Regions from separate parts of the Cellulosimicrobium sp. SL-1 genome, predicted to be linked through region 2. Evidence: predicted binding sites of a transcription regulator. Region 2 holds the regulator's gene; the other holds the start of a gene.
The links. Region 2 encodes LexA, which represses DNA repair genes until DNA is damaged. Its sites were predicted from a motif close to TCGAACANNTGTTCGA; they were not measured.
Positions count from the first base shown of each region.

Region 1 (3,406 bases), on a different contig from region 2:
GCGCCCGATCGGGCCCTGGTCCACGTGCACGACCTTGTCGAGGTGCTCGAGGCCGGTGACGCGCGTGTGGCGGCCCGCGACCTGCCGGGCCCCGTTGAGCTCGTTGGCGAGCACGGTGTAGAGGATCGAGTTCACGAGCGTGGACTTGCCGGAGCCGGAGACGCCCGTGACCGCGGTGAACGTGCCGAGCGGGAAGCTCACGTCGATGCCCGTGAGGTTGTGCTCGCGCGCGCCGACCACCTTGATCTGACGGCCCGGGTCCGTCGGGCGCCGCTGCGCCGGCAGCGGGATGCTGCGACGCCCCGACAGGTACGCGCCCGTGACGGACTCCGGCGCCTCGAGCAGGCCCGCGTAGTCGCCCGAGTGCACGACGCGCCCCCCGTGCTCCCCCGCGCCCGGGCCGATGTCGACGACCCAGTCCGCGGTGCGGATGGTGTCCTCGTCGTGCTCGACGACGATGAGCGTGTTCCCGAGGTCGCGCAGGCGCGTGAGCGTCTCGATGAGCCGGCGGTTGTCGCGCTGGTGCAGGCCGATGCTCGGCTCGTCCAGCACGTAGAGCACGCCGACCAGGCCCGAGCCGATCTGCGTCGCGAGCCGGATGCGCTGCGCCTCCCCGCCCGAGAGCGTCGCGGCCGGTCGCTCGAGCGAGAGGTAGTCGAGGCCGACGTCGAGCAGGAACCCGAGGCGCGCGTCGATCTCCTTGAGGACCTCGGTCGCGATGGCGCGCTCGCGCGCTCCCAGCTCGAGCGACCCGAGGAACGCCGCGGCCTCGCGCAGGGGCAGGCGGCACACGTCCCAGATGGACCTGCCGCCGACCTTGACCGCGAGCACCTCCGGCTTGAGCCGGGCCCCCTGGCACACGGGGCACGGGACCTCGCGCATGAAGGCCTCGTACTTCTCCTTCGACCAGTCCGACTCGGTCTCGGTGTGCCGGCGCTCGAGGAAGGTGATGACGCCCTCGAAGCCGGTCGAGTACTGCCGCTCACGGCCCCAGCGGTTCTTGTACCGCACGTGCACCTGGTGGTTCTGGCCGTGGAGCACGGCCTTCTTCGCGCGCTCGGGCAGTGCGCGCCACGGCGTGTCCATGGAGAAGCCCAGGTCGTCCGCGAGCGCCGTGAGGACGCGCTCGAAGTACTCCGACGAGATCTGCGCCCACGGCGCGACCGCGCCCTCGCGCAGCGACTTCTCGTCGTCCGGCACCACGAGGTCCGGGTCCACCTCGAGGCGGAACCCGATGCCCGTGCACTCCGGGCACGCGCCGTACGGGGCGTTGAAGGAGAACGTGCGCGGCTCGATCTCGTCGAGCGCGAGCTCGTGGTCGTTCGGGCACGCGCGCTTCTCCGAGAAACGGCGCTCCCGGGCCGGGTCGTCCGCGTCCGCGTCGACGAGCTCGACGACGACGAGCCCGCCCGCGAGCCCGAGGGCCGTCTCGACCGAGTCGGTGAGCCGGCGCTGGACGCCCTCGCGCGCGACGAGGCGGTCGACGACCACCTCGATGTCGTGCTTGAGCTTCTTCTCGAGCGCCGGGACGTCCGTGAGGGTGCGCACCTCGCCGTCGACGCGGGCGCGGGCGAAGCCCTTGGTCTGCAGCTCCTTGAAGAGCTCGGAGTACTCGCCCTTGCGGCCGCGCACGACCGGGGCGAGGACCTGGTAGCGCGTGCCCTCGGGCAGCTCGAGGAGGCGGTCGACGATCTGCTGCGGGGTCTGCGCGGTGACGCGCTCGCCGCACACCGGGCAGTGCTGCGTCCCCGCGCGCGAGAACAGCAGGCGCAGGTAGTCGTAGACCTCGGTGATGGTGCCGACGGTCGAGCGCGGGTTGCGGTTCGTGGACTTCTGGTCGATCGAGACCGCGGGCGACAGGCCCTCGATGAAGTCGACGTCCGGCTTGTCCATCTGGCCGAGGAACTGGCGCGCGTACGCGGACAGCGACTCGACGTACCGGCGCTGCCCCTCCGCGAAGATGGTGTCGAAGGCGAGCGACGACTTGCCCGAGCCGGAGAGCCCCGTGAAGACGATGAGCTTGTCGCGCGGGAGGTCGAGGTCGACGTTGCGCAGGTTGTGCTCGCGGGCACCGGAGATGACGAGGCGATTGCTCACCGCAGCATCGTACGGCGGACCACCCACACTCGCACAGGTGTTCGACGTCACCTCCGCACGGCACCCGGCGAACGCACACGAGCGCCCCACGTCCGCGCGCTCCGCCGCGACCCGGGTCACCGCGGCCCGGGGTCGCGGCGCACCGCCCGCCGCGAGCGGACGGCACACTGGGCGCATGACGTACACCGGACAGGTCGCCGTCGGCGGCCCGCACGACCTGCGACGCCTCGACGAGGTCGAGATCCGCAAGCTCGCCGTCGGACCGCTCGCCAACGACGTCTATCTCCTCACGTGCCGGCGCACCGGCGCCCAGCTCCTCGTCGACGCAGCCGACGCGCCCGACGACGTGCTCGGCCTCGTGCGGGCGGGCTCGCCGTCGGGACGGCTCGACGGCGTCGTCACGACGCACCGGCACGCCGACCATCTCCGGGCGCTCGCGCCGGTCGTCGGTGCGACGGGCGCGTGGTCGGCTGCCGGCGAGCCCGACGCGGACGCGGTCGCCGCGGCGTCCGGCGTACCCGTCGAGCGCCGCCTACGCCACGGGGACGTGCTGCGGGTGGGCGCGATCGACCTCGAGGTCGTGGCGCTGCGCGGGCACACGCCGGGATCCGTCGCCCTCGCCTACCGCGAGCCGGACGACGTCGCCGAGCCCGAGGCCGCGCCCGGCCGGGTGCACCTGTTCACCGGGGACTCGCTCTTCCCCGGCGGGGTCGGGAACACCGACCGCGACCCGGCGCGGTTCGCGAGCCTGCTGTCCGACGTCGTCGAGCGGGTCTTCGACCGGTTCGACGACGCCACGTGGGCCTATCCCGGTCACGGCGCCGACACGACGCTCGGTGCCGAGCGGCCGCACCTCGCCGAGTGGCGTGAGCGGGGCTGGTAGCGCGTGGCCGGTGGCGCGGGACCGGTAGCGGGCGGCAGGCAGCACGGGGCGCAGCCGAGGCGCGGACCCCGCCCCGCGCCGTCGGGCCGGCCTGGTTCACTGGTTCCATGCCGATCCACGCCGTCACCTACGTCTACGCCGACCGCAGCGCCGAGCTCGACGCCCTGCGACCCGAGCACCGCGAGTTCCTCGCCGACCTCCACACCCGGGGCACGCTGCTCGCCTCCGGTCCGCTTCCCGCCCACGAGGGCGCGCCCGCCGGAGCGCTGCTCGTCCTCGACGGGGAGACGCCCGACGCCGTCGCCGCGGTCCTCGACGAGGACCCCTTCGCGCGCGCCGGGCTGGTCGCACAGCGCGCGGTCCGCCCGTGGTCGCCGGTGATCGGCGACTGGGCGGACCGCGTCTGAGCCGGGCCGCGCGCTCGCC
Region 1 covers NZ_JAACJC010000006.1:256,664-260,069, reverse strand. The annotation lists gene uvrA (excinuclease ABC subunit UvrA) at 1-2,097, opposite strand, end outside; gene GWJ10_RS11445 (MBL fold metallo-hydrolase) at 2,273-2,980, shown strand; gene GWJ10_RS11440 (YciI family protein) at 3,088-3,387, shown strand.
Region 1: the regulator LexA is predicted to act here: its motif matches at 2,127-2,142, upstream of uvrA (excinuclease ABC subunit UvrA).

Region 2 (3,406 bases):
ACCCGACCGTGGACGGCAGAACGGGGGCGGTCGAAGTCGACCGCCCCCGTCGGGACGCCCCCGTCCCCATCTCGCGCGCGACTCGCCTCGCGCGCGGCGACGTGCACAGGAGTCGCGGTTGTCCGCGCACTCCTCGCCTCGTCCGCCCAGCCCCCCAGCCGGCGTGTGAGGTGCCACTAACTTAGGCGGACCTAACGGAGCGGCGCAACCCTCGGCCGCAACCTGTCGCGCGTCGGCACCGTGTGCTGCGTCACAGGTCCTGGGCCACGGCCGAGCGCCGCGTCACCGCTCGGCGACCGGGAGCAGGATCGTCTGGCCGGCCTGCACGCCCGACGACGACAGGCCGTTCAGCTCGACGAGCCCGCTGACCACCTCACGGAGATCCTCGCCCGGGGCCGCGACTCCCTGGGCAAGCTCCCACAGGGTCTCCCCCGTGCTCACGACGTGGACCCGGACCTCGACCGGCTCCCCGGGCCCGCCCGCGACGGCCAGGCCGACGCGCGCCGCGAGGACGAGCACGACGGCCACGAGGAGCACGAGGACCGCACGGCCGCGTCGCGTGAGCCGCAGCGGTGCCTGCGGGCGCACGCCTCGCTCCGCCGCAACGCCCCGCCCGAGCGCGGGCGGCGCTGCCGTCGCCATCGCCACCGTGCCCATGTCCCCTCCGTCCCGGCCCGCGAGCCCGATCGCCTTCCCCGGTCGATCGGACCCGCGTGCCCGTCTCATCTCCACGCCGACCCGCTGCGGTCGAACACCTGTACGTAGAACATCTGTACGAAGGTCTATCACGAACGACCGACAGAGTCGAGACATGCTCGAACAGGTGTTTGATTCGTGTCGCATCCTCCCCTAGCCTGGGCTCAGGTCGGTTCGCCGGACATGTCCGCTCGGACCCGGAGGGGCGACCGAGCTCCCGGGGCGCACGCTCCGGGGAGGGGAGGCCGCAGGCCCGGCTGGCGCCGGCGGCACGCGACGGACGAGGGCGGAGCGACCATGGCGGGACGAGGCACGGACAGGGCACGGGGGCTCGCCGAGGTGCGCGAGCTGCCGGACGGGTCGGCAGGGGGTGACGGGCTCACCCCGCGCCAGCGGCTCGTGCTCGAGACCATCCGCGCGTGCGTCGAGCAGCGCGGCTACCCGCCGAGCATGCGCGAGATCGGCGAGGCCGTCGGGCTCACGAGCCCGTCCTCCGTCAAGCACCAGCTCACCACGCTCGAGCGCAAGGGGTTCCTGCGGCGCGACCCGAACCGTCCGCGCGCCATCGAGGTGGTCCAGCCCGACGACGCCCGCCGCGCGGCCCCGCTCGCGCCAGCTGGCACGGCCCCCGAGCCGGCGTACGACGAGGCCCACCCCGCGCCGTCGTACGTCCCCGTCGTCGGCCGTATCGCCGCCGGTGGCCCGATCCTCGCGGAGCAGGTCGTGGAGGACGTCTTCCCGCTGCCGCGCCAGCTCGTCGGCGAGGGAGAGCTCTTCCTCCTGCGCGTGCAGGGCGACTCGATGATCGACGCCGCGATCTGCGACGGCGACTGGGTCGTCGTGCGGCGCCAGCCGGTCGCGGAGAACGGCGAGATCGTGGCCGCGATGATCGACGGCGAGGCCACCGTGAAGAGCCTGCGGCGCGCCGACGGCCATGTCTGGCTCATGCCGCACAACGCCGCGTACGACCCGATCCCCGGCGACGACGCCCAGGTGCTGGGGCGCGTCGTCTCCGTCCTGCGCAGCCTCTGAACGGTCCCCGAGCGGCTCCGGGCGCCCCTGCGGGCAGGCTCCGGACAGCACGAGAGCCGGGCGGTCCCTCGACCGCCCGGCTCTCGTCGTGCCAGGCCCGACGAGCCAGTGGGCTCAGAGCCCGAAGCGTCGCGCGACCGCGCGCAGCGACTCCGCGGACGAGCGCAGGCCCGCGAGCTCGTCGTCCGCCAGCGGGACCTCGACGCGCTCCGTCGCGCCCCGGCGGTCGACGAGCGTCGGGAGCGACAGGCAGACGTCCTCGAGCCCGTAGATGCCGTCGAGGAGCGTCGACACGGGCAGCACCCGGTGCTCGTCGGCGAGCACCGCCTCGATGATCCGGGTGCCCGCGAGCCCGACCGCGTAGTTGGTCGCGCCCTTGCCCTCGATGATCCGGTAGGCCGACTGCACGACCTCCCGCGCGATCTCGTCGCGCACGTCGCCCGTGAGCGGTCCCCGACCGCCGATGCCCTGCCACTCGAGCAGCGGCGCACCGCCGATCGTCGCGGAGCTCCAGAGCGGGATCTCGCTGTCGCCGTGCTCCCCCGCGATGTACGCGTGCACGTTCTGCACCGCGACGCCGCAGTGCTGCGCCACGAGGAACCGCAGCCGCGAGGAGTCGAGCACGGTGCCGCTGCCGAAGAGCTGGGTCGGGGGCAGCCCCGAGAACTTGAGCGCCGCGTACGTGACGATGTCGACCGGGTTGGTCACCATGACGTAGACGGCATCCGGGGCGACCTCCACGAGGCCCGGGAGGATCGTCCGCATGAGCCCGATCGTGCCCTCGGCGAGGTCGAGACGCGTCTGGCCCGGCTTCTGCTTGGCGCCGGCCGTGACCACGACGACGTCGGCGCCCGCGCACACCGCGACGTCGTCGGACCCCTCGACGCGCGCCATGGGCATGAACTGGATGCCGTGCTGGAGGTCGAGGACCTCGGCCTCGACCTTCGCGCGGTTGACGTCGAGGAGCGCCACCGTGCGCGCCGCGCCGCGCATGAGCGCGGCGTAGGCCAGCGTCGAGCCGACGGCACCGGCGCCGACGATCGCGAGCTTCGTGGTCCGCGCTCCCCCTCCCGGACCGCCCGTGGTCGCGTCGCCGGTGCCCTGCGGTGACGTGCTCGTCATGTCGCCTCCGTGAAGTCGCTGGAAAGGGCTCAGCCTAGGGCGGCGAGGCGGCGGAGCGCAGCGGTGGCCACGTCGCGGTCGGTCGTCTGCCAGAACCCTGGCATGGACCGCGTGAGGAACGACCCGTAGCGCGCCGTCACGAGCCGCGGGTCCAGGACCGCGACGACCCCGCGGTCGGCCGTGGACCGCACGAGCCGCCCGGCACCCTGGGCGAGCAGGAGGGCCGCGTGCGTCGCGGAGACCTGCATGAACCCGTTGCCACCCGCGGCCTCGACGGCGCGAGCCCGCGCCGACCTCACCGGGTCGTCCGGTCGCGGGAACGGGATGCGGTCGATGAGCACGAGCTGGCACGACGGCCCAGGCACGTCCACGCCCTGCCACAGCGACAGCGTGCCGAACAAGCACGTCGCCGGGTCCTCGGCGAACTCCCGCACGAGGGTCGGCAGCTGGTCGTCGCCCTGGCACAGGACCGGCACGTCCAGCCGCTCGCGCATCGCCTCCGCCGCGGCCACCGCGGCGCGCCGCGAGGAGAACAGGCCGAGGGTCCGACCGCCGG
Region 2 covers NZ_JAACJC010000010.1:90,140-93,545, forward strand. The annotation lists gene GWJ10_RS15865 (LysM peptidoglycan-binding domain-containing protein) at 283-588, opposite strand; gene lexA (transcriptional repressor LexA) at 994-1,728, shown strand; gene GWJ10_RS15875 (L-lactate dehydrogenase) at 1,843-2,850, opposite strand; gene GWJ10_RS15880 (ATP-dependent DNA helicase) at 2,880-3,406, opposite strand, start outside.